One region of the Paraburkholderia sp. CI2 genome, then DNA from elsewhere that is predicted to be linked to it. Evidence: predicted binding sites of a transcription regulator. Region 1 holds the regulator's gene; each other region holds the start of a gene.
The links. The regulator HrcA, encoded in region 1, represses chaperone genes, less so after heat shock. The targets are predictions, from matches to a motif close to TTAGCACTCNNNNNNNNNGAGTGCTAA.

Region 1 (8,158 bases):
CTCCCTGCACGCCGTCGATCAGATTCGCGGAATGCGACAGCCGCCGATGCTCGGTGTTGACTTCTTCCCATTCGCCCGGCTGTGGCGCGAGCTTGTCGAGTTCGGTGAGTTGCCACGCGAGTCGCTCGCGTTCGAGTTGCAGCTCGCGATCGCGCGTTTGCGCGTGCTCGACGACCTGCGCCTTGTCGCGCCACGTGCGCCACGCGCGCGTGACGGCGGCGGCCAGGTCGGACAGGCCCGCGTGCGTGTCGAACAGCTCGCGCTGCGCGTCGGGGCGCATCAGCAACTGGTGCGCGTGCTGGCCGTGAATATCGACGAGCATCTCGCCGACCTCGCGCAGCTGCGCGAGCGTGGCCGCCGTACCGTTGATGAACGCGCGCGAGCGGCCGTTCGCGTCGACCACCCGCCGCAGCATCACGGTGCCGCCGTGCTGGCCGTTGTCGGCCGCGCCGAGCGCCTGCGTGTCGAGCCATTGATCGACCTGTGCGTGCGTCTCGAACTCCGCGGTGATGTCGGCGCGGCTCTCGCCGGTGCGCACGACGCTCGCCTCGGCGCGCGCGCCTAGTGCCAGCGCGAGCGCGTCGATCAGGATCGATTTGCCGGCGCCGGTTTCGCCCGAGAAAACGGTAAAGCCGCTGTCGAATTCGAGGTCGAGCGCGGCGACGATGACGAAGTCGCGTATCGAGAGGTGGCGAAGCATGGAGGTCGTCGGGTGAGCTTGGGATTCGGGTGGCGGCCGCGGCGGCGTGCGAAATCAAAGTGCCGCTTACGGCCTCGGGTCTTCTTCGTGCGACGGGTACTCGTGCCAGTGCAGCTTCTTGCGTAGCGTCGCATAGTAGCTGTAGCCGACCGGATGCAGCATCGGCACCGTGTGACGCGAACGGCGCACCTCGATCGTGTCACCGAGCTCCAGCGACGTGAACGACTGCATGTCGAAATTGACGTTCACCTCGCGCCCGGAAACGATCTGGATGCTGACCTTCGATTCGTCCGGCAGCACGATCGGCCGGTTCGACAGCGCGTGCGGCGCGATCGGCACGAGCACGATGCCCTGTAGTTGCGGATGCAGGATCGGCCCCTGCGAGGACAGCGAATACGCGGTCGAGCCGGTCGGCGTCGCGACGATCAGGCCGTCCGAGCGCTGGTTGTACATGAAGCGGCCATCGACCGACACGCGCAACTCCGCCATGCCCGAGAAGCCGCTGCGGTTGACCACCACGTCGTTGAACGCGAGCGCGTGGTAGATCGGCGTGCCGTCGCGCACGATGCGCGCTTCGAGCAGCAAGCGCTCCTCGCGCTCGAAATTGCCGGACAGCATCTGCGGCACGATCTCGCGCATGTCGGAGATCGGAATGTCCGTGATGAAGCCGAGCCGCCCGTGGTTGATGCCGATCAAGGGCGTGCGATACGGCGCGAGCTGGCGGCCGATGCCGAGCATCGTGCCGTCGCCGCCGAGCACCACGGCGACGTCGGCGCGCGCGCCGATCTCGGCGAGACGCAGCGCCGGATAGTCGGTCACGCCGATTTCGGCGGCGGTGTCTGCTTCGAACACGACTTCGAGGCCGAGCTTCGCGATGCAGGCGGCGAGCGCGGTCAGCGGCTCGCCGATGCCTGGCGTATTGCTGCGCCCGACGAGCGCGACGGTCTTGAACTGGCTGGTCACTTGCATGCCGGCATTACACCATAGGTAGGGCCTGAAAAGAACCGCAGACCAACCCGGTTGTGGGGCGGCGCACGCAGGGCGTCTGCGTATGTCGCGATTATCGTTAGAATGGTGAAGACCCGATGACATGCGAGCCCGCCGACGGCGGTGCATTCGCCGGGAGCGGGCGCCGCGGGCGCTCTCGGCTGCGATGCCAATGAGCTAAAATTTTTCGTCATGCTAGATCCTCGCGCACAAACCCTCCTCAAAACGCTGATTGAGCGCTACATCGCCGAAGGTCAGCCGGTCGGCTCGCGCACGCTGTCACGTTATTCGGGCCTCGAACTGAGTCCGGCCACGATCCGCAACGTGATGTCGGACCTCGAGGATCTGGGGCTCGTGATCAGTCCGCATACGTCGGCAGGGCGCATTCCGACGCCACGCGGCTACCGCCTGTTCGTCGACACGATGCTGACCGTCGAATCCGCCGCCGACGAGGAGGCGGTGACGCGCACCGTCAAGACCACGCTGCAGGTGGGCGAGCCGCAGAAGATCGTCGCCGCGGCGGCGAGCGTGCTCTCAAATCTGTCGCAGTTCGCCGGCGTCGTGCTCACGCCGCGTCGCAGCCATGTGTTCAAGCAGATCGAATTCATGCGCCTGTCCGACCAGCGCATTCTGCTGATCATCGTGACGCCCGAAGGCGACGTGCAAAACCGCATCCTCGCCACCCAGCGCGACTTTTCGCCTTCGCAGCTGGTGGAAGCCTCCAATTACATCAACGCGCACTTCGCGGGCCTCTCGTTCGACGAGGTGCGCCGCCGCCTGCGCGAGGAAATCGACGAGCTGCGTGGCGACATGACCTCGCTGATGCACGCGGCCGTCACCGCCAGCACCGACGAATCCGACACCGGCGAGACCGTGTTGATCTCGGGCGAGCGCAATCTGCTCGAGGTCGCCGATCTTTCGTCGGACATGGCGCGCCTGCGCAAGCTGTTCGATGTGTTCGACCAGAAGACCAGCCTCCTTCAGTTGCTCGACGTGTCGAGTCACGCGGCGGGCGTGCAAATATTCATTGGCGGCGAATCGAATCTGGTACCGATCGAGGAAATGAGCGTCGTCACCGCGCCGTACGAGGTGAACGGCAAGATCGTCGGCACGCTCGGTGTGATCGGACCGACCCGCATGGCCTACAACCGCGTGATTCCGATCGTGGACATCACCGCGCGGCTGTTGTCCATGACGCTCAGCCAGCAGTAGTCCTCGGGCTCCGCGGAACTGTCGTCATCGCAGTCCGTGGCGATCATGATGCGCGAACGCGCGGTGTCTGCCAATCGTCCGAATGGCCAGGGGTCTCTGGCGGCGCCGGGCAGAACCCGCACCGCTATAATGAATCTCCATTGAATCGACTCGCCGCAAAATGCGGTGATTTCTGCTACCTATGCGCTTCGACCTCGAGCGGCCTTCACAGAACGCCACGTCGCATCGCGTCGCCGTGTTGCTGATCAATCTCGGCACGCCCGACGCGCCGACGCCGCGCGCGGTGCGCCGCTACCTCGCGCAGTTCCTGTCCGATCCTCGCGTGGTCGAAATTCCGGCGCTGCTGTGGCAGCTCATTCTGCGTCTGCTGATTCTGCCGTTTCGCGGCCGCAGCTCTGCGAAGAAGTATGCGGCGGTGTGGATGCCCGAGGGCTCACCGCTGCGCGTCCACACCGAAAAGCAGGTCGAGGGCCTGCGCCATCTGCTGCAACTGAACGACTACACGGTGCTGGTCGACTACGCGATGCGCTACGGCACGCCCGGCATTCCGGCAATGCTGAACCAGCTGAAGCTCGCGGGCGCCGAGCGCGTGTTGCTGATGCCGATGTATCCGCAGTATTCGGCGTCGACCACTGCGACCGCGTTCGACGAAGCCTTTTCCGCGCTCAAGCGCATGCGCAACCAGCCGGAAATCCGCACCGTGCGCCAGTACGCCGATCATCCGGCGTACATCGCGGCGCTCGCCGCACAGGTGCACCACTACTGGCATCTGCACGGCCGCCCCGATTTCGCGGCGGGCGACAAGCTCGTGCTCAGTTTCCACGGCGTGCCCAAGCGCACGCTCGACCTCGGCGACCCGTACCACGAGCAATGCCAGCAGACCGGCGCGCTGCTGATGCAGGCGCTCGATTTGACGTCGGTCGAATGCCGCATCACGTTCCAGTCGCGCTTCGGCAATGCCGAATGGCTGCAGCCCTACACGGCGCCGACGTTGAAGGAACTCGGCGCGGCAGGCGTGCGGCGTGCTGACGTGTTTTGCCCGGGTTTCACCGCCGACTGCCTCGAAACGATCGAGGAAATCGGCATGGAAGTGCGCGGCGAATTTCTGCAGGCGGGTGGCAAGGAGTTTCACCGGATCGCCTGTCTGAACGCGTCGCAGCCGTGGGTTGCCGCGCTTGGCGAAATCGTTGCGCAGCATCTGCAGGGCTGGCCCGTGCAGGCGGTGCCGGTGCCGCACACGACAGGAGCTTGAATACGCAGATGAACTACCGCATTTCAACCGAACCGGGCGCGAAACTGCGCATCGACAAATGGCTGTGGGCCGCGCGCTTCTTCAAGACGCGTTCGCTGGCCGCGGAGGCGGTCGACAAGGGGCGGGTGCGTATCGGCGGCGTCGCCGTGAAGCCGGCGAAGGACGTGCGTGTCGGCGATCTGGTCGAAATCGAGATCGAGCGCTACGTGTGGCAGGTGGAGGTGCTGGGCGTATGCGACGTACGCGGTCCGGCGAGCGTCGCGCAGACGCTTTATGTGGAAACCGCGCAGAGCAAGGCGAAGCGGCAGGTCGAGCAGGAACGGCGCAAGGTCTACCACGAGCCGGCCGCCGCGCTGCACGGCCGACCGACCAAACGCGACCGGCGCACTATCGACAGATTTTCAGGTGGGGATTGAGAAACTGCTCCACGGTGGCGTGTGCGCCGCCGTACTCGGTGGTGTGGTCGTTGACCGCACCGGACATGCAGATGGTCGTGGTGCCCGCGATCAGTACCAGTGCGACCACCCCGATTGCAAAGGTCAGTTTCACGGTACTCCCCTTGATGGGCTGAAACAGGCTATCGGAACGACTGTCAGGTGTCGGTAACGCTTACGTCAGATTAGGGTTAACGTGGCGTTGCCGCTCCATGACTGGAGAATAGGTCAGTTGCGGGCTGCACTCAATCTCTATCTGATTGCGCCACGTTGAGGCTTGTTACGGCGCATTTCGCCTGCACGTCGGTGGTGCGAAAAAACCCTCGACCCGCTTGAAACGGCTTTTTCAGGCCCCATCTGGGGTCCGGTCTGGCGGATCGGCGCGAAGACGCGAGTCGCGATTTTGCAAAGCATGAATCGTACTGTGTCGGAACGGCTTGCACCGCCTTTGGCTTTTACTTTTTAACGACTTTCAGCGACATGGAAAACACGCAAGAGAACCCGACGAGCCAGAATCCCACGCCCGCCGACGAAGCCGCGCGCCAGGCCGCCGAGGCGGCCGGGGCCGCTGCTCAACAGCCGGACACCGGCGCCGCCCCGGAACCGGCCCAGGGTGCCGCCGAGCAGGCGCTGGCCGACGCTCAGGCGAAGATCGCCGAGTTGCAGGAAAGCTTCCTGCGCGCGAAGGCCGAAACCGAAAACGTGCGTCGGCGCGCTCAGGAAGACGTCGCCAAGGCGCACAAGTTTGCGATCGAGAGCTTCGCCGAGCATCTGCTGCCGGTGGTCGACAGTCTCGAGGCGGCCGTCGCCCATTCGTCCGACGACTTGCAGAAGGTCCGCGAAGGCGTCGAGCTCACGCTGCGGCAGTTGAGCGGCGCGCTCGAGAAGGGTCGAGTCGTGGCGATCAATCCGGTCGGCGAAAAGTTCGATCCGCATCGTCATCAGGCCATTTCGATGGTGCCGGCCGACCAGGAGCCGAACACCGTCGTCGCGGTGCTGCAAAAGGGCTTTGTGATCGCGGATCGCGTACTGCGTCCCGCGCTCGTGACCGTCGCGGCGCCGAAGTAATCACGTCGACACTCGCTCAGGGCGTTTGCGCCGGTGGCGTCTGCTGCGTCGCTTCGCATCGCTACGTGCCGCAAAGGTCCGATCGATTCAGGCACCTCCGGCGAACCACGCCGGGGGCGCCGCGCAGACTGACGGAGCGGGCTCGCAGCGAAGATTCAGGCGCCTCGCCCCGTGATTGAAAAAAATTAAAGACCGCATCGCAAAAGAGGTCTTGAAAACGATGTGGCCGCACTTATTTTGAGTGCAGGTATGAATTGAGAGCGGATCGTCCCGCCGCCAGATGGGTCAACCGGGCGCTTTCCGCAGCGATCAAAGTCAGGAGATTTGTAAAAATGGGCAAAATCATCGGTATCGACCTCGGCACGACCAACTCGTGCGTGGCGATCATGGAAGGCAACTCGGTCAAGGTCATCGAGAACTCGGAAGGCGCGCGCACCACGCCGTCGATCATCGCTTACATGGATGACAGCGAGATCCTGGTCGGCGCGCCGGCCAAGCGTCAGTCGGTCACGAACCCGAAGAACACGCTGTTCGCGGTCAAGCGCCTGATCGGCCGCCGCTTCGAAGAGAAGGAAGTGCAGAAGGACATCGGCCTGATGCCCTACAAGATCATCAAGGCCGACAACGGTGACGCGTGGGTCGAAGTGCGCGACCAGAAGCTCGCGCCGCCGCAAATCTCCGCCGAAGTCCTGCGCAAGATGAAGAAGACCGCTGAGGACTACCTTGGCGAGACCGTCACGGAAGCCGTGATCACGGTGCCGGCGTACTTCAACGACAGCCAGCGTCAGGCAACCAAGGACGCCGGCCGCATCGCCGGTCTGGAAGTCAAGCGGATCATCAACGAACCGACCGCCGCGGCTCTCGCGTTCGGTCTGGACAAAGCTGAAAAGGGCGATCGCAAGATCGCGGTGTACGACCTGGGCGGCGGTACGTTCGACGTGTCGATCATCGAAATCGCGGACGTCGACGGTGAAATGCAGTTCGAAGTGCTGTCCACGAACGGCGATACGTTCCTCGGCGGCGAAGACTTCGACCAGCGCATCATCGACTACATCATCGGCGAGTTCAAGAAGGAGCAGGGCGTCGATCTGTCGAAAGACGTGCTCGCGCTGCAGCGCCTGAAGGAATCGGCTGAAAAGGCCAAGATCGAGCTGTCGTCGAGCCAGCAGACCGAAATCAACCTGCCGTACATCACGGCGGACGCATCGGGTCCGAAGCACCTGAACCTGAAGATCACGCGCGCCAAGCTGGAAGCGCTGGTCGAAGACCTGATCGAACGCACCATCGAGCCGTGCCGCGTCGCGATCAAGGATGCGGGCGTGAAGGTCGGCGAAGTCGACGACGTGATCCTGGTCGGCGGTATGACCCGTATGCCGAAGGTGCAGGAAAAGGTGAAGGAGTTCTTCGGCAAGGATCCGCGCCGTGACGTGAACCCGGACGAAGCCGTGGCCGTTGGTGCCGCGATCCAGGGCCAGGTTCTGTCGGGCGACCGCAAGGACGTGCTGCTGCTCGACGTGACCCCGTTGTCGCTCGGCATCGAAACGCTCGGCGGCGTGATGACGAAGATGATCAACAAGAACACGACGATCCCGACCAAGCACGCGCAGGTCTACTCGACGGCTGATGATAATCAAGGCGCCGTGACGATCAAGGTGTTCCAGGGCGAACGCGAAATGGCAGCGGGCAACAAGCTGCTCGGCGAGTTCAACCTCGAAGGCATTCCGCCGGCACCGCGCGGCGTGCCGCAGATCGAAGTGAGCTTCGACATCGACGCGAACGGCATTCTGCACGTCGGCGCGAAGGACAAGGCGACCGGCAAGGAGAACCGCATCACGATCAAGGCGAACTCGGGTCTGTCCGAAGCCGAAATCGAGAAGATGGTGAAGGACGCCGAAGCGAACGCGGAAGAAGATCACAAGCTGCGTGAGCTGGCCGACGCCCGCAACCAGGGTGACGCCCTCGTCCACAGCACGAAGAAGGCGCTGACCGAGTACGGCGACAAGCTCGAAGCTGGCGAGAAGGACAAGATCGAAGCCGCGTTGAAGGACCTCGAAGACGCGCTGAAGAGCAACTCGAGCGACAAAGCCGCGATCGAAGCGAAGATCGAAGCGGTGGCCACGGCCTCGCAGAAGATGGGCGAGAAGATGTACGCCGACATGCAGGCTGCGCAAGGTGCCGAAGCGGCGGCGGGCGCGGCGGGCGGTGCCGGTGCATCGGCGGGTGCGAGCCAGCAGGCCGACGATGTGGTCGACGCTGACTTCAAGGAAGTGAAGAAAGACTAAAGCCAGGTCGGCATCCGACCGTAAAGCCGTGCACAGCAATGTGCGCGGCCCGGCTGCACGAGAACGGCGCCCCCGGGGCGCCCAAAGTGCAAGAGCGGTTTTCGCGCCTGGCGAGCCTTTTTGGGGCTCTCCGGGCACGTTCGTTTTATGGAGGGCGTTGTTTTGAACCGTGCCCTGGCGCGGCGCAGACAGCGGCCGGACGAGTCGTGAGACTCCACAGCAT
Region 2 (8,158 bases), on a different contig from region 1:
ACAGGCGCCCGAAGATATCGCGGTGGAAGGGGTGCGCAATCTGCGCACCTCGCTGCAGCTGTCGCTCGATCATGCGGCCAACAACGTCGTGATGATCACCGGCTCGCGGCCCGATGCGGGCAAGTCGTTCCTGTCGGTGAATCTGGCGACGCTGGTCGCGTCGGCGAACAAGCGCGTGCTGATCATCGACGGCGACATGCGACGCGGCGACGTGCATTCGCATTTCGGCGTCAGCCATCGGCCGGGACTGTCCGACGTGCTGTGCGGCGGCGATCTCAACGCGATGATCCAGCGCGACGTGCTGCCCAACCTCGACGTGCTCGCGAAAGGCACGCTGCCCTCGCACCCGGCCGAGCTGCTGATGAGCAAACGCTTCGAAGCGATGCTCGAGGTGTTGAAGCCGCAATACGACGTCGTGATCATCGACACGCCGCCGGTGCTCGCCGTGACCGACTCGACGCTGATCGGCAAATACGCGGCGACGACGCTGCTCGTCGTGCGGCATGGGCGTCAACCGCTGCATGAGATCATCGAAACCACCAAACGCCTGCGTAACGGTGGCGTCGGTCTGCGCGGCGTGCTGCTCACCGACGTGCCGCAGGAAGCGGCGTTTCTCGGCTCGGGGTATCAGGGCGGCTATTACGGCTACGACAGCATCGCCGGCTGACACTGCTGCCCGCGCGCGCGTCTTTCGGGGCGCCGCGCGGGCGGGCGTGATCGACTGCACGCCCGTGCCGCCGTCCCACGAGATACCTCGCAATCCTTAGTGGTGACGCAGCAGATCGCGCAATGCGCGCGACTCTTCCGCCGTCGGCTGCATGGTTTGCCACGCCGACTCGTGCGACGCGAGCGCGACGAGCCGTTGCGCGGCCTTGCTGCTCGAATCGATCCGCAACGCTTCGTTGGCGTTGTGCGACGCGCACTCCCAATGTCCCACGTTGCTGCAGCCGCGCGCGAGGCTCAGCAACGCGTCGCGTTGCTGCTCTAGCGTGCTCACCTGGGCGCGCATGCTGCGCGCGTCGCGATTGTCGGGCTGCGCGGTGATTACGGCGGCGAGGCGTGCTCTGGTCGCCGCCAGATTGCCTCGTTGCAGATAGCCGTGCGCGGCTTTCAGATTGCGCTCGGCGTCGGCGCGCTGTTTGTCGGCTTGCGTGAGCGGGGCGGCCATCGTGTCGGTGTTGGTGTTGGTGCTGGTCGACGCGACCGCCGTGCCACGCGGCGTGGGCGCGGAGACGGCCGCGCTCGATGTCTTCGTTGACGCTACGGCGCGCGCGGTCGTGACGACGGGCGGTGTCGGTCGCGCTGCGGTCGGCGTGGTCGCAACGACGGGCGTTGACGGTCGCGCTGGGACGGGCGCGGTCGCCACGACGGGCGGAGCCGATCGCGCTACGGCAGGCGCGGTCGCAACGACCGGCGGTGACGATGGCGCAACGGTCGGTGCGGTCGCCACGATGGGCGGGCTCGATCGCGCTACGGTGGACGCGGTCGCAACGACCGGCGGTGACGATGGCGCGACGGTCGGCGCGGTCGCCACGACGGGCGGTGCCGGTGGCGCGACGGGGGCCGCGTGCACGTTCGCCGGTTGCTGCCGCGCGACGACAACGGGACGCGGCCGTTGCGCGACGATCGACGCCGGCTTCGGCGCCGCGGCAACCGACGGCGCCGCATTCTGCGCAACGTTCTGTGCAGGGGCTTGGCCAGGGTTGTCCGGGCGCACCGTGCCGAAGACCGTGACCGGCGTGTCGACGCTTGCATCGTCGTCGTTGAGTAGAACGAAGCCGACGTACAAGACGCCGAGCGTCGCGAGCGCGGCTGCGGCAAGCGCGAGCGGATGCCGCCGTCGACGCCCGCCCGGCTCGAACGTCGCTTCGTCGATCAGATCGTAGGGGCTCATCTTCGTTTGCGCGGAGCGTCGCGACGAACGGTCCGCGGGCAAGCTCGCGGCCGCTGGCAGCGGTTCGAGTTGCGTGCGCGATGCGCTCGGCGCCCGGGATCGCGCGGAGCGCTCGCCGGGCTTGTCGTCCGTATCGAACGAATCGATCGGCAGCGCATGGCATGCGGGACACGGCGAAAAGCGGCCCGGCAGCGGCACGCCGCAGTATGCGCAGTGATGGAAAAACGGCTGGTCGGAGGTCGTGTCGCGCGGCATGGCCGTGTTGCTCCACTGGCGCCGAAGGGCGGCGCCATCAAAAAGAATGAATGCAACGACGCCCGCAAGCGGCGTCGGCCGGACTACTGGACGACGTAACCGCGCGCCTGCATGCACGCGCCGTAGGCGGCCCAATAGCGGGTCATCGGCGGCTCGGGCGCGGGCAGCGGCGGCAGCTTCACGTTCGACGCCGCGTTGGCCTGCAGCGAAGCGGCCGCACCATCCGACGCGCCGGGTGCCGCGTTCGCGCTCGCGCCCGGTGCCGCCGCCGATGCGTTCGGCGGTGCATTCGCCGCCGCGGTGGCCGGTGCGCCTGGCGCGCTGGCACCGGCCGCGGCTTCGTTCACCGGTTTCGCCGACGATGCGCCGCCAGGCGCTTGCGCGCCAGCCAACGGCGCGCTCGCGGCTTCGGGCGCGCTCGCGCTCCACGGCAGCGGCGTGGCTGAGAAGGAACTAGGCGGAAGCGGCGGCTTCGACGGTACGCCGGTCGACGCACCTTTGGCCGCGGGCGGCTGACGCGGCGGAATCTGCGACTCGTGGGCCATGTTGACCCCGGTCACGCGGTTCGCCTCGGCGTAGCACATCGCGTTGTCGATGCTGCGCTCGTAAGGGCTCTGACTTCGGATCGGATAGGTGACAGGCCGCCACGCGAACGCGGCAGTGCTCGTCACCAACAGCGTCAGTACGGTATATGTTCTAAATGCCATCGCAGTCACTCCCGCAGCGATGTCTCGCCTTTTTGTGTTTGATTTCGTGTCGTGCTTTCGTTCTGTGCTCGTTGCGCGTCGTGTTCGAGCTCGTTCTCATGCCTGGCGCTCGTGCTTCTGTCGCGGCCTGCCGATAGGCCGTGGCGTTGCGGTGCTTGCGCCACGGCTCCCCGGAACGGGCACGTCGCGAATGCCGCTTTAACGAGCGTAGCACCGCGGTTTGGCCACGCGATGCATCGGATAGCGCGCGAAAACGCCATCGTGCAGTGCAATCAGGACACAATCGGCGCGGCGGCGTTGAAGATCGGGACAATCCCTGGTCGCCACGAAGGATCGTCAGGAGTCGAAGATGAAAAACCTATCGTATCGCTATCGGCCGCTTTGCGCAGCGTTCTGTCTGTCGGTGCTGTCGCTCGCCGCGCCGCTCGTGAGCGGCGCGAGCGACGCCAACATGAGCGCGGAGACGGCGGGTGAGCGCGCAAGCTTCGCGCAGGCGTTTTGCGACGTGTCGCCCGAGCGGATCGGCGCCTATAAGGAGCGGCTCCGAAAGGTCCTCACCGGTGCGACCGATTTCGATCAGCACTGGGACACGGGCTGGCACCGCGCCGACATCACCAATAGCCAGATGGACGCACTGCGCGAGCGAGATCCGAAGGAATTCGCGGCGCGCATCAAGGTCAATTGCGAACGGCTCAAGTGGATGGCGGGTAATGCGTTGCACCGGCCTGCGCAGAAGTGAAGTGAAACGAGCGCGCTGTCGGGCGACCGAAACTGGCGGATCGTGGCCTCATGCAGAAGGCTTCGCCGGTCTGAATCTCGCGCGGTTGTATTCCGCGACATGCGAACCGACTGGAACCGGAAGCTTTTTGCATCACTCGACGGTTTCGGCCAAAAATCCACATTATTATGACTTTCGATTAATGGTCGGCTAACCGTCGAGTAGTCTGCAGATGTAACTCTCAACGACTTTTCGAGCATGTAACTAATTCGCGAATATCGTTTTGTCCGTACTGCGACACATTTGCGGCGGTAATGAGGCCTGCTATGCGAATATTAGCTAACGTAATGCCGGACCGACCTTCTGCTGGGCAAGTTTCCAGATCAAACGCTGTTTGACCTTTTGCCGTTATCGTTTCGAAGTGAGGAGCGATTATGTTGAACCCGAAGACGTTCGGACACTTCCTTTGGCTCGTCCGCAAGACGTGGATAACACGCGGGCCGCGTTTGTACTACTCGCAGTTTGGAGAGGACGCGGTGTTGCGCGAGATAATCAGTCCCCGGTGCAATAAGGGTGTTTATGTCGACGTTGGTGCATACCACCCTGTCAAGTTCTCGAACACACATGCGCTTTACAAGCGTGGTTGGCGCGGCATCAACATAGACATGGATCCAGTGAAAATTGAAACGTTTTCTCTTGCGCGGTCTGGTGACGTCAATGTATGTGCGGCCGTCTCGAACGAGAAACAGCTCAAGGAAGTCTATAATTTTTCAAATTATGGGTTGACTTCGACCATAGATCCCATAGTGGCTGCGGCCGAAGTCCAGAAGCCTATCTCCGTCCGGACCGTTGAAACCACCACATTGAACGACGTTCTCGAGCACACCCCGTACGCCGGTCAGGAAATCGATCTGCTTTCCATCGACGTGGAAGGTCACGATTACGAAGTCTTGCGATCGATTGATATCAGCAGGTATAAACCAAAGATCATCATTGTGGAGTCTACGCTGACTTCGATAAGGGAAGTAATAGATTCCGCCATATTTCGCTATCTGGAGGAGCGCAATTACCGACTGGTCAGTTGGACATATTTGTCGCTGATCTTCAGAGTGGAAAGATCTCAAATCTTTCGAACTCAGTTATAGCGTTACGGTTCTGCACGTATCGTCCTTGCAGCTGCTATCAATTTCACAATCCCACTATCAACGGCCGCTGCAACGGTCCAGATATACCTGGACCGACTGGTAGCTCAGCCGTGAAGCACATTCACGAGCCCCTCGACTTGCCTGAAGGCTGACTATCGTAACGGCCCGCGCTTATGGGGGATTTCCCTGGGTTTGACGTTTCGAGCGGGCGCTCCGCTCCCAAGTCGCTGCCTCGTCATGGCTCGCCTCTTCCTTCACGAAGGGCCGAATCTCAACGCAACATGTCGGTAAATTATTGTTTTCTTAGAGAAAATGCCGAACGGCAGACGTTCCGCACGGGGCGGCGTTCAAGTCCGAGCGAATCACGTTTCAGGGTCAGTGAACTTCGATCGCGTTCCCGCTTCTTGAATTTGTCACTGCCCGTCCATATAATTAGCACTCGCTGCACGAGAGTGCTAACAACATCTCCGGTTGGCTCGGCCAGCCGGGTTTTTCTCAGCGTTCTTCAGTCTCAATCAGAGAGGAGTATGTATGAACCTTCGTCCTTTGCATGATCGCGTGATCGTCAAACGTCTGGATCAGGAAACCAAGACCGCGTCGGGCATCGTGATCCCCGAAGCCGCAGCGGAAAAGCCGGATCAAGGTGAAATCCTCGCAGTCGGCCCGGGCAAGCGCGACGACAAGGGCGCAGCCATTGCGCTCGACGTGAAGGTCGGCGACCGCGTCCTGTTCGGCAAGTACGCAGGCCAGACCGTCAAGGTCGACGGCAACGAACTGCTCGTGATGCGCGAAGAAGACATCATGGCCGTGGTGCAGAAGTAAGCGCAAGGTCGCTACTTCACCGGTTATATCCAAAGTATTCAAGGAGTTAGAAGATGGCAGCTAAAGACGTCGTATTCGGTGATTCCGCCCGTGCCAAGATGGTCGAAGGCGTGAATATTCTCGCCAACGCCGTGAAGGTCACGCTGGGTCCGAAGGGCCGCAACGTGGTTCTCGAGCGCAGCTTCGGCGGCCCGACGGTCACCAAGGACGGTGTGTCGGTCGCGAAAGAGATCGAACTGAAGGACAAGCTCCAGAACATGGGCGCGCAAATGGTCAAGGAAGTCGCTTCCAAGACCAGCGACAACGCAGGCGACGGCACGACGACCGCTACGGTTCTCGCGCAATCGATCGTCCGCGAAGGCATGAAGTACGTCGCATCGGGCATGAACCCGATGGACCTGAAGCGCGGTATCGACAAGGCTGTTGCAGCCGCAATCGAAGAACTGCGCAAGATCAGCAAGCCGTGCACGACCAACAAGGAAATCGCCCAGGTTGGCGCGATCTCGGCGAACAGCGATTCGTCGATCGGCGAGCGCATCGCTGAAGCAATGGACAAGGTCGGCAAGGAAGGCGTGATCACCGTCGAAGACGGCAAGTCGCTGCAAGACGAGCTGGACGTCGTCGAAGGTATGCAATTCGACCGCGGCTACCTGTCGCCGTATTTCATCAACAACCCGGACAAGCAAGTCGCCGTGCTCGAGAACCCGTTCGTGCTGCTGCACGACAAGAAGGTGTCGAACATCCGTGACCTGCTGCCGGTGCTCGAGCAAGTCGCGAAGGCTGGCCGTCCGCTGCTGATCATCGCTGAAGACGTCGAAGGCGAAGCGCTCGCAACGCTGGTCGTCAACAACATCCGCGGCATCCTGAAGACCGTTGCCGTCAAGGCTCCGGGCTTCGGCGATCGTCGTAAGGCGATGCTGGAAGACATCGCGATCCTGACCGGCGGTCAGGTCATCGCTGAAGAAACCGGCCTCACGCTCGAGAAGGCAACGCTGGCTGAACTGGGCCAGGCGAAGCGCATCGAAGTGGGCAAGGAAAACACCACGATCATCGACGGCGCTGGCGAAGCAGCGAACATCGAGGCTCGCGTCAAGCAAGTGCGCACGCAGATCGAAGAAGCGACCTCGGACTACGACCGTGAAAAGCTGCAAGAACGCGTCGCCAAGCTGGCAGGCGGCGTTGCAGTGATCAAGGTCGGTGCTGCGACCGAAGTCGAAATGAAGGAAAAGAAGGCACGTGTCGAAGACGCACTGCACGCAACGCGCGCGGCTGTGGAAGAAGGCATCGTGGCGGGTGGCGGCGTCGCGCTGATCCGTGCACGTACGGCAATCGCTGGCCTGAAGGGCGCTAACGCCGATCAGGACGCAGGTATCAAGATCGTTCTGCGCGCCATGGAAGAGCCGCTGCGCCAGATCGTCGCCAACGGTGGCGAAGAAGCGAGCGTCGTCGTGGCAGCGGTTGCTGCTGGCAAGGGCAACTACGGCTACAACGCAGCGACCGGCGAGTACGTCGACCTGGTCGACGCAGGTGTCGTGGACCCGACGAAGGTGACGCGCACGGCGCTGCAAAACGCAGCTTCGGTTGCTGGCCTGCTGCTGACGACCGACGCAGCTGTCTGCGAACTGCCGAAGGAAGATGCTCCGATGTCTAGCGGCATGCCCGGCGGCATGGGCGGCATGGGCATGGACATGTAATTCCGCTCGGGCCTCGTGGTCCGGCCGCGTGGTTGAACTGCCGCGCGTCTGGATCACGGCCGAGGCCCGGCTGGAAGTCCATGTGGGGAGTGCGCCGCGAGGCGTTTCCCCAAACGAAAAAACCCGCTTATGCGGGTTTTTTTCGTTTGGGGCCGGCGTTGATGTGCTTGCTGGCGAGCGCTTCCGGACGCCCTTTTGTCCGGATCAGGCGCCCGCGGCGTGAGCCGAGCGATGAGAGGACCTTCCGAGGCACTTTTCGCGCAGGTAGTGGAAGATCTGCGCGACGCTTTGCGCGGGGCTCAGCGCTCCCGTGTCGACGTTCAGGTCGGGATCGATCGGCGCTTCATAGGGCGCTGATACGCCGGTGAACGAGCTGATCTCGCCAGACCTCGCTTTCGCGTAAAGACCTTTGGGATCGCGGCTCGCGCAGGTGGCGAGCGAGGCGGACACATAGGTTTCGACGAACTTGTCGGCTCCGATGATCGCGCGCGCCATCGCCCGATCTTCGCGTAGCGGCGAAATCAGCGCGGAAATCACGATCAGACCCGCGTCGTTCATCAATTGGGCGACGTGCGCGACCCGGCGGATGTTTTCGCGCCGGTCGTCGGGCTCGAATCCAAGGTCGCTCGCCAGACCGTGGCGGATGTTGTCGCCGTCGAGCACATAGCAGGCGTGACCGAGCGCGATCAGCTGCTCCTCGAGCGCGAACGCGAGCGTCGATTTGCCGGCGCCGGACAGGCCGGTCAGCCAGATCGTGGCGGGCATCTGATCGAACATGCGTATGCGGTCCTGCACCGCGATCTTGCCGTGGAAGCGTTGCATGAACTGGGGCGGCTCTTTCATGGATAGGTTCTCTTGGCTCTTCTGGCTCATTCGCAGTGCCAGCCTTGCCGCCACGTGCCGGCGTTGTGCAGGCTTTCGGT
Region 3 (8,158 bases), 180 kb from region 1:
GAGCCCGCCGCTGCCGACGAGCAGGTCGAGTCGTTCGCGGCGGGCGGTTTCGTCGCGCCGGCGGCTGGTGCGGCCGTGCCGCGTGCGCAGCGCTATATCGCGGCGCTCGGTGGCGCGGCGAATCTGTCGGTCGTGGATGCGTGCACGACGCGTCTGCGTCTGTCTGTCGTCGATACGGACAAGGTCTCCGAAAGCGAACTGAAGTCGATCGGTGCGCGCGGTGTGCTCAAGCGCGGCACGAACAACGTGCAGGTGATCATCGGACCGGAGGCGGACATCATCGCCGATGAGATGCGTACGGCGATCGCGCAGGGTCAGGGCGACGCGGTGAAGGTGGCGGGTGCTGCTGTATCGGCGCCGGCTGCTGCCGCAGCGGCTACCGCTGCCGCGCCGGTCGCGCGAAACGCTGGGCACGCCGATGACGCGCAAGGCGGTCCGCTCGATCCCGATCCGCTGCGCTGGCTCGCCGTGCTCGGCGGCGCGGGCAACGTGGTATCGCTCGATGCGGTGGCGGCGACGCGTCTGCGGGTAGTCGTGCGCGATCCGTCGGCGGTCGATCGTCAGCGCCTCGCGACGCTCGATACCGCGTGGGTGTCGACCGACACGTTCCATATCGTCGTCGGCGAGGCCGCGCAGCGCTATGCGCAGAAGCTGGCCGAGCGCCTGTCGTCGCAAGGCGACAGCGCGGGCGCGGCGCCGGTGCCGGCGTGATCGGTTGATGGCTGTCGAGCGCTGTTGAGTTGCACGGCGATCGCAGCACGCCAATAAAAAAGCGGCACCTGGTCCCAAGGTGCCGCTTTCGCGTTGACGACCAGAGCGTGGCGCCTAGCGAGTCCCCCGCTTTGCCGAGCGCGCCGCCTCGCGCGATTCGAGCCACATCACATTGATGACACCGAACGCCAGCGCGACGCCAACGTCGAGAATCCGGCTGAAATACCACATCGCCAACTCCTGTTTTCTGTTGCAGCGTCGTGCCGGTCAATACATCGAATGGTGGTTTTCCTTGATCGCCGCGGCGGTCACCTTGCCGCGCATCACGCGATACACCCAGCCCGTATAGAGCAGGATGATCGGCAGGAACACGATGACGACGAACAGCATGATCTCGAGCGTCATGCGGCTCGACGTGGAATCCCACATGGTCAGGCTGCTGCGGCCGTCGAGTGACGATGGCATGATGAACGGGAACATCGAGAAGCCCGCGGTCAAGATCAAGCCGACGATCATCAACGACGTCGACAGAAACGCCGTCGCCTCGAAGCGCGAACGCGCGAGCAGCACCGCGAGCACCCCGCCGAGGAGACCCGCGAGCGGCGCAATCGCCATCCACGGGTAGAGCGCGTAGTTGTTCAGCCACAAACCCGGCGCGCCGATCACGGTCTTCATCAACGGATTGGAGACGGCGTCGAGCGGCGGCGCGTCGACGATCTGATAGCCGCCGATCATCGTCGCGACGAGCGCGCCCGCGACGAGAAACAGCACCACCGTGCACAGCGCCGCGAGCCGCAGCGCCGTCGACGCGCGCTCGTGAACCACCCCATCGGTCTTCCACTTGACGAACGCGGCGCCGTGCGCGGCCAGCATCGACACGCTGACGAGTCCCGTCAGCAGCGCAAACGGATTGAGCAGGCCGAAGAAGCTGCCGTGATAGGTGACGCGCAGATCGGTATCGAACGAAAACGGCACGCCTTGCAGCAGATTGCCGAACGCGACACCGAACACCAGCGCCGGCACGAAGCCGCCGATAAAGAGGCCCCAGTCCCACGCGTTGCGCCAGCGCGGATCCTCGCGCTTGCCGCGATAGTCGAAGCCGACCGGACGGAAGAACAGCGCGAACAGCACGAGCAGCATCGCGAAGTAGAATCCCGAGAAGGATGCCGCGTAGGCGAGCGGCCACGCGGCGAACATCGCGGCGGCCGCGGTCACGAGCCAGACCTGGTTGCCTTCCCACGTCGCGCCGACCGTGTTCACGACGATGCGTCGCTCGGAGTCAGTGTTGGCGATGAACGGCAGCAGGATCGCCGCGCCCATGTCGAAGCCGTCGGTGAGCGCGAAGACGATCAGCAGTACACCTATCAACACCCACCAGATCAGTCTGAGAACTGCGTAGTCCATATGGGTTTCTCCTCCGGGGCGGTGCAGCGGTGCATCATGCGGCCGTGTTCGACAGTGGCTGCGTCACCGGCTGTCCGATCTCGTGGTGATAGCGGCCCGTATGCAGCGACGAAGGGCCGAGCCGCGCGTACTTGAACATCAGCATGATCTCGATGACGAACAGCCCCGTGTAGAACAGCACGAAGCCGCCGATGCTCAGATACAGATCGCGCGGCGTCAGCGTCGACGCGGCCAGGTTGGTCGGCAGAATGCCCGCGATGCTCCACGGCTGGCGGCCCATTTCCGCGACGATCCAGCCGAGCTCGGCGGCGAGCCACGGCAGCGGAATCGCGATGACCGCCCAGCGCAGAAACCAGCGGCGCCTTTCGAGCAGCAACGTGCGCTGCGCGCAGAACCAGAAGGCGAGCACGAAGGTCGCGAGGAACAGCAGGCCAAGGCCGACCATCATGCGGAACGAGAAGAACACTGGCAACACCGGCGGAACCGTGCTTCTTGCCGCCGCGGCGATCTGGTCTGGCGTCGCGTCGATGACGTTCGGCGTGAACCGCTTGAGCAGCAGGGCGTAGCCGAGATCGTCCTTGTACTTGTCGAACTCCGCATGCTCCTCGTCGCTGGAGTCGCCGCCCTTTAACCGCTGCAACGCCGAATAGGCGAGCATGCCGTCCTTGATGCGACCTTCGTTTCGGGCGATCAGGTCGCGCAGGCCGACCACGGGTTCGTCGAGCGAGCGGGTCGCGATAATGCCGAGCGCGTACGGCACACGGATCGCATAGTCGGTGCGTTGCTCTTTCTGATTGGGGATGCCAAATATCGTGAACGGTGCCGGCGCGGGCGCGGTCTCCCATTCGGATTCGATCGCGGCGAGCTTGATCTGCTGGACTTCACCGGTGCGATAGCCGGATTCGTCGCCCAGCACGATCACGCACAGCGCCGACGCGAGGCCGAAGCCGGCGGCGATCGCGAACGAGCGCAGCGCGAACTCGGTGTCGCGGCGCTTCAACAGATACCACGACGACACGCCGAGTACGAACATCGCCGCGGTCACGTATCCAGCTGATACCGTGTGCACGAACTTGACCTGTGCAACCGGGTTGAAGATCACCGAGCCGATGCTGTCGAGCTCCATGCGCATCGTCTGATAGTTGAACTTCGCGCCGACCGGATTGTTCATCCAGCCGTTGGCAATCAGAATCCACAGCGCCGACAGGTTCGAACCGAGCGCGACACAGAACGTGACGATCAGATGCTGGATTTTTGACAATCTGTTCCAGCCGAAAAAGAACAGACCGACGAACGTCGATTCGAGGAAGAACGCCATCAGCCCTTCGACGGCGAGCGGCACGCCGAAAATGTCGCCGACGTAATGCGAGTAATAAGCCCAGTTGGTGCCGAACTGAAACTCGAGCGTGAGGCCGGTCGCGACGCCCATTGCAAAGTTGATGCCGAACAGCTTGCCCCAGAACTGCGTCATGTCCTTGTAGATCTGCTTGCCGGTCATCACGTAGACCGATTCCATGATGACGAGCAACCAGGCGAGACCGAGCGTGAGCGGCACGAACAGAAAGTGATAAAGCGCCGTGATGGCGAACTGGAACCGCGACAGTTCTACGACTTCGCTAACGGGCATGTTGATCACCTCGAGACGGATGCGGGGCGGGCACCGACAGCAGCGCCTGCGCGACCTGCTCAGGCGGCAGCATCATGTGCTGCGCCTGTGGATGATTGAAGAATGTGTACTTGAGCGCCATCAGTAGCACGAACTTGATGGCGAGGATGATGGCGATATCGCGCGCCAGCGTTGGACCGCGCACCCACCTGGTGAACCGGCCGCGCAAGCGCGACCGGACGGTGCTGCTGCGATTCAGGGCTATGGTCATGATCGGTCGAAGACGACTTCACGCCGGTGAGTCCGGCTGGATCCAGACCGCCCTGGCCGTCAGGCAGTCTGGCAGTCTGGCGAATGCATGCCGATTGTAGGAGGTGAACCTCGCGCGCTCAGGTTTAGCCAGGCGGCAACACGTCGCGAAACTTGCCGCGTCTATGCAGTATTGCTACCGGACTTGCGATACGTCAAGAAACGCTTACCGGCCTCGACAGGCCGGCTTGCGGATAGGCCGACGCGAAGCGCGGCCGCGGGGACGCAAGAAAGGGCGAAAAGAATGAAAAAGCCCCGCCGTCTTGCGAGGGCGGGGCTTGAGCGCGATGGTCGCTAAATGGCGCGACCGATTAACGCGTGTCGTTTTAACCTATGTCATGGGCGGGACACAATTGACGCGCGCATGGCTTCGACGCTTTACGCGTATTCGGTCAGCGCGCCGCGCATCTTCTTCATCGCGCTGGCTTCGATCTGGCGGATACGTTCGGCCGAGACACCGAACTCGTCGGCCAGCTCGTGCAACGTCGAGCCGCCCGAGCCATCGTCGGCCACCTTCAGCCAGCGCGCTTCGATGATGCGGCGGCTGCGCGGATCGAGCGCGTCGAGCGCGCTTGCGATGCCGTCGCTTTGCAGCCGGTCGCGCTGACGCGAAGCCAGCACGGCAGTCGGCTCACTATGCGAGTCGGCCAGATAGGCGATTGGCGCGTACGACTCCTCGCCGTCTTCGACCTGACCTTCGAGCGCGATATCGCCGCCCGACAGACGCGTCTCCATCTCCGCGACCTCTTCGCGCTTCACGTTCAGCTCCTTCGCGAGACCGTCGATCTCGTCCGGCGTGAACGCGCCAAGCCCCTGCTTGTGGCTGCGCAGGTTGAAGAACAGCTTACGCTGCGCCTTGGTGGTGGCGACCTTCACCATGCGCCAGTTGCGCAGGATGTACTCGTGGATCTCGGCCTTGATCCAGTGCATCGCGTATGACACGAGGCGCACGTTTTGCTCGGGATCGAAGCGCTTGACCGCTTTCATCAGGCCGATGTTGCCTTCCTGGATCAGATCGGCGTGCGGCAACCCGTAACCGAGGTAGTTACGCGCGATGGAAACGACGAGTCGCAGGTGCGACAGCACCAGGCGGCGCGCAGCCTCCAGATTGTCGTGTTCGCGCAACTCGGTGGCGAACTGGCGTTCCTCCGCCGGCGTCAGCATCGGAATCCGGTTGACCGCCTGGATGTAGGCGTCGATGTTGCCCAGGTGACCGGACAGCAGCGAGGAATGCGAGAGCGCCAGTGCACCTGCCGGAGCGGCCTTAGCCGACGACGGGCTCAAAGTACTCGGAAGGGTCATTGCATGGCTCACGTGTGAAGCTCCTTTGGAATCAGACAATAACGGACTCAGTAAACGACTCCAGCGATGGATGTTAGCACTCAGATCTGCCGAGTGCTAATACTTAGAGGTCGCAGGGGCATCCGAGTTCCCGAAAATCCTATTGAGTTTTGACTTCTGATAGCCATATTACGCTCTATTTGCGTTGCGCGTTGGACCTGTACAAAGTACCGCCCGGAGCGGTTGCAGGCTCATGTTTGACTGACATCGTCCCGTTTTTAAAGAGAATAATTGCTGGTCATGGGCATTATCTGGGAAATACTTGCTCCTGAATTCGCGCTTGGAATAAAGGGGGCGCTCGCTTAATACTCGGCAGTATGGGGGGCGGATGAACAGGCAGAATCTTGTGGTGCGTGGGCTTACTCTAAAAAGCACGTTTGCCGTTCTGCTCGTTCTGCTGTTGGGTGCGGCGGGCGCGTCCCAAGCTGAGCAGTTCGGCGTGCAGGTGGCCGCCGGCGTCGGCGACCATCACGTCAGGACGCTCGATCTCGGCGTGGTCTGGGATCCAAACCTGACCTGGTGGCAGATCGGCGACTGGCATTTCGCGCTGCTCGGCGAGGCGCATGTCGCGTGGTGGCACACCAATGAAGGAAACGTTCACGACGACATCGGCGAGATCGGCGTGACGCCGGTGATCCGCTTGATCAGGTCGTCGGGTTCGGTGCGGCCATTCATCGAGGTGGGTGCCGGCGTCCGGCTGCTGACCAGCCCGCGCATTTCTTCCGACTTCACGTTGGGCACCTCGTTCCAGTTCGCCGAGATGGCGGGCGTCGGGCTGCAGTTCGGCGCTCGTGAGCAGTATGTCGCCGGCTACCGCTTCCAGCATGTCTCCAATGGCGGTATCAAAGAGCCGAATCCTGGTATAAATTTCAGCCAGCTATATTTGCAATATCACTTCTGACCGTGGCCGCCTGCGGCTCGCGGTGTTCGAGGGGCTCTGCAATGGCGGCAAAGATGATCGAAGCGATTCGCGGGCTCGAGCGAGAGCGTTTTCGCGCGATGGTCGATGGCGATGGGCAGTCGCTCGACACGCTGCTCGCGGACAACGTGAGCTACGTCCATACGAATGGCAAGCGCGAGACGAAGCGGCAGTTCATCGACGGGATCACCGCGGGGCGCCGTCGTTATCGGCAAATCGAGGTGCAGTCGCAGGATGTCTTGCCGGCCGGGCGCGAGACCTACGTCGTCACGGGCCGCGCGCTGATCGAGATGGAGGCGAACAACGGCGCGCTCCTGTTTCCGATTGCCTATACCGCGATTCACACGCACGAAGACGGGCAGTGGCGACTGATCGCGTGGCAGGCGACCCGTTGCGCGCTCGAGTGAGATTCTCATCGGGCGGGCGCGCCTCGTGAGCGCGTCTTCAGCGGCGGCGGAATGCGGGTGTGCATTCCGCTGCAGCAGGCTCGAGGCCCAACGCGAATTCACGCGGTCGCGCATTCGCCAGCTTTGTCGCGGCGCTCGTCTACATCGGCATCCGCGTCGCGCGCCTCGCGCGTGCCGCGCATCGCTACCTGTCCCGCATACGGATGCCGCGCCGCCACCAGAAGCCGCGTGCAGCGTTCCGCCACGCGCCTGATCGTCGCGAGATCCGAGAAATCGAGACCGCTGTCGATACCCATCGCGTCGAGATTCATCGCGACTGTGACGAGATCGACGTTGCCGGTGCGCTCGCCATTGCCGAACAGACAGCCTTCGATGCGATCCGCGCCCGCCAGCAGCGCGAGCTGCGCCGCGGCCACGGCGGTGCCGCGATCGTTGTGCGGATGCACCGACAGCACGATGCTGTCGCGGTAACCGAGGTTGCGATGCATCCATTCGATCTGGTCGGCGAACACGTTCGGCGTGGCCGCTTCGACGCTTGCCGGCAGGTTGACGATCATCTTGTGATCGCGCGTAGGCCGCCACGTTTGCGCGAGCGCGTCGCACACCTCGCGCGCGAACGGCAGCTCGGTCGTGTTGAAGGTCTCGGGCGAGTACTGGAAGGTCCAGCGCGTGCCCGGCCGCGCCTGCGCGTGTTCCTTGATGAGGCCCGTGCCTTCGACGGCGAGCGCCTTGATCTCATCTTTCGACTGCTGGAACACGATGCGCCGGAACGACGGGCAGATCGCGTTGTACAGATGCACGATCGCGCGCGGCGCGCCTTCGAGCGCGTCGAACGTGCGTGCGATCAGCTCCGCGCGCGACGGCACGAAGACTTCGATCGTGACGTCGTCGGGAATGCGCCGCTCGTCGATCAGCTTGCGCACGAAGTCGAAATCGGTCTGCGACGCCGACGGAAAGCCCACTTCGATTTCCTTGAAACCGATCGCGACCAGCATCTCGAAGTACTCGAGCTTCTGCGCGGCGTTCATCGGTTCGATCAGCGCCTGATTGCCGTCGCGCAGGTCCGTGCTCATCCAGACGGGTGCGGCGCCGACCGTGCGACTCGGCCATTTGCGGCCGGTCAGCCGGACGGCGGGAAAAGGGCGGTACTTTTCAGCGGGATTGCGCAACATGGTGAGGTGCCTCATTCGTGGTGTCGTCGGCGGAGGGTGGGGACGTCGAGCGGTTGGCCGACTGTTCACGCATGCACGCTGCGGATGCTGCCCATGCAACGTACATGTGATCCTCTCGCATCGTCCGCGCGGTAAACGGACGAATGCAAACGACGACAGGTTGTGGAGAACTACGACGGGGGTGAAGCGAAACTGCGGGAACTACGGGGAGGACCGCCGACGACAACCGGAGCTGCCAGCGCGCGGCGCTACGCGAGACTTATGCCAGGCGTAGCGATAGGGGCCGCGC

Region 2: a site for HrcA is predicted at 5,152-5,178, ahead of groES (co-chaperone GroES). Genes of this name have one in related genera too.
Region 3: a site for HrcA is predicted at 5,406-5,432, ahead of rpoH (RNA polymerase sigma factor RpoH). Genes of this name have one in related genera too.

The regions. Positions count from the first base shown of each region.
Region 1 is NZ_JACHDL010000007.1:218,271-226,428, forward strand. Features, by position in the region: gene recN (DNA repair protein RecN) at 1-700, opposite strand, end outside; gene HDG32_RS12950 (NAD kinase) at 767-1,669, opposite strand; gene hrcA (heat-inducible transcriptional repressor HrcA) at 1,880-2,899, shown strand; gene hemH (ferrochelatase) at 3,081-4,151, shown strand; gene HDG32_RS12965 (RNA-binding S4 domain-containing protein) at 4,160-4,567, shown strand; gene HDG32_RS12970 (hypothetical protein) at 4,539-4,700, opposite strand; gene grpE (nucleotide exchange factor GrpE) at 5,066-5,653, shown strand; gene dnaK (molecular chaperone DnaK) at 5,986-7,935, shown strand.
Region 2 is NZ_JACHDL010000004.1:13,382-21,539, forward strand. Features, by position in the region: gene HDG32_RS07440 (polysaccharide biosynthesis tyrosine autokinase) at 1-667, shown strand, start outside; gene HDG32_RS07445 (hypothetical protein) at 764-2,149, opposite strand; gene HDG32_RS07450 (hypothetical protein) at 2,233-2,856, opposite strand; gene HDG32_RS07455 (hypothetical protein) at 3,206-3,595, shown strand; gene HDG32_RS07460 (FkbM family methyltransferase) at 4,009-4,719, shown strand; gene groES (co-chaperone GroES) at 5,251-5,541, shown strand; gene groL (chaperonin GroEL) at 5,595-7,235, shown strand; gene cysC (adenylyl-sulfate kinase) at 7,440-8,078, opposite strand; gene HDG32_RS07480 (chondroitin 4-O-sulfotransferase) at 8,105-8,158, opposite strand, start outside.
Region 3 is NZ_JACHDL010000007.1:36,045-44,202, forward strand. Features, by position in the region: gene nagE (N-acetylglucosamine-specific PTS transporter subunit IIBC) at 1-711, shown strand, start outside; gene cydX (cytochrome bd-I oxidase subunit CydX) at 826-942, opposite strand; gene cydB (cytochrome d ubiquinol oxidase subunit II) at 979-2,115, opposite strand; gene HDG32_RS12160 (cytochrome ubiquinol oxidase subunit I) at 2,150-3,742, opposite strand; gene cydP (cytochrome oxidase putative small subunit CydP) at 3,732-3,992, opposite strand; gene rpoH (RNA polymerase sigma factor RpoH) at 4,409-5,344, opposite strand; gene HDG32_RS12175 (acyloxyacyl hydrolase) at 5,700-6,272, shown strand; gene HDG32_RS12180 (nuclear transport factor 2 family protein) at 6,314-6,697, shown strand; partial or broken gene HDG32_RS12185 (2-isopropylmalate synthase) at 6,883-7,869, opposite strand.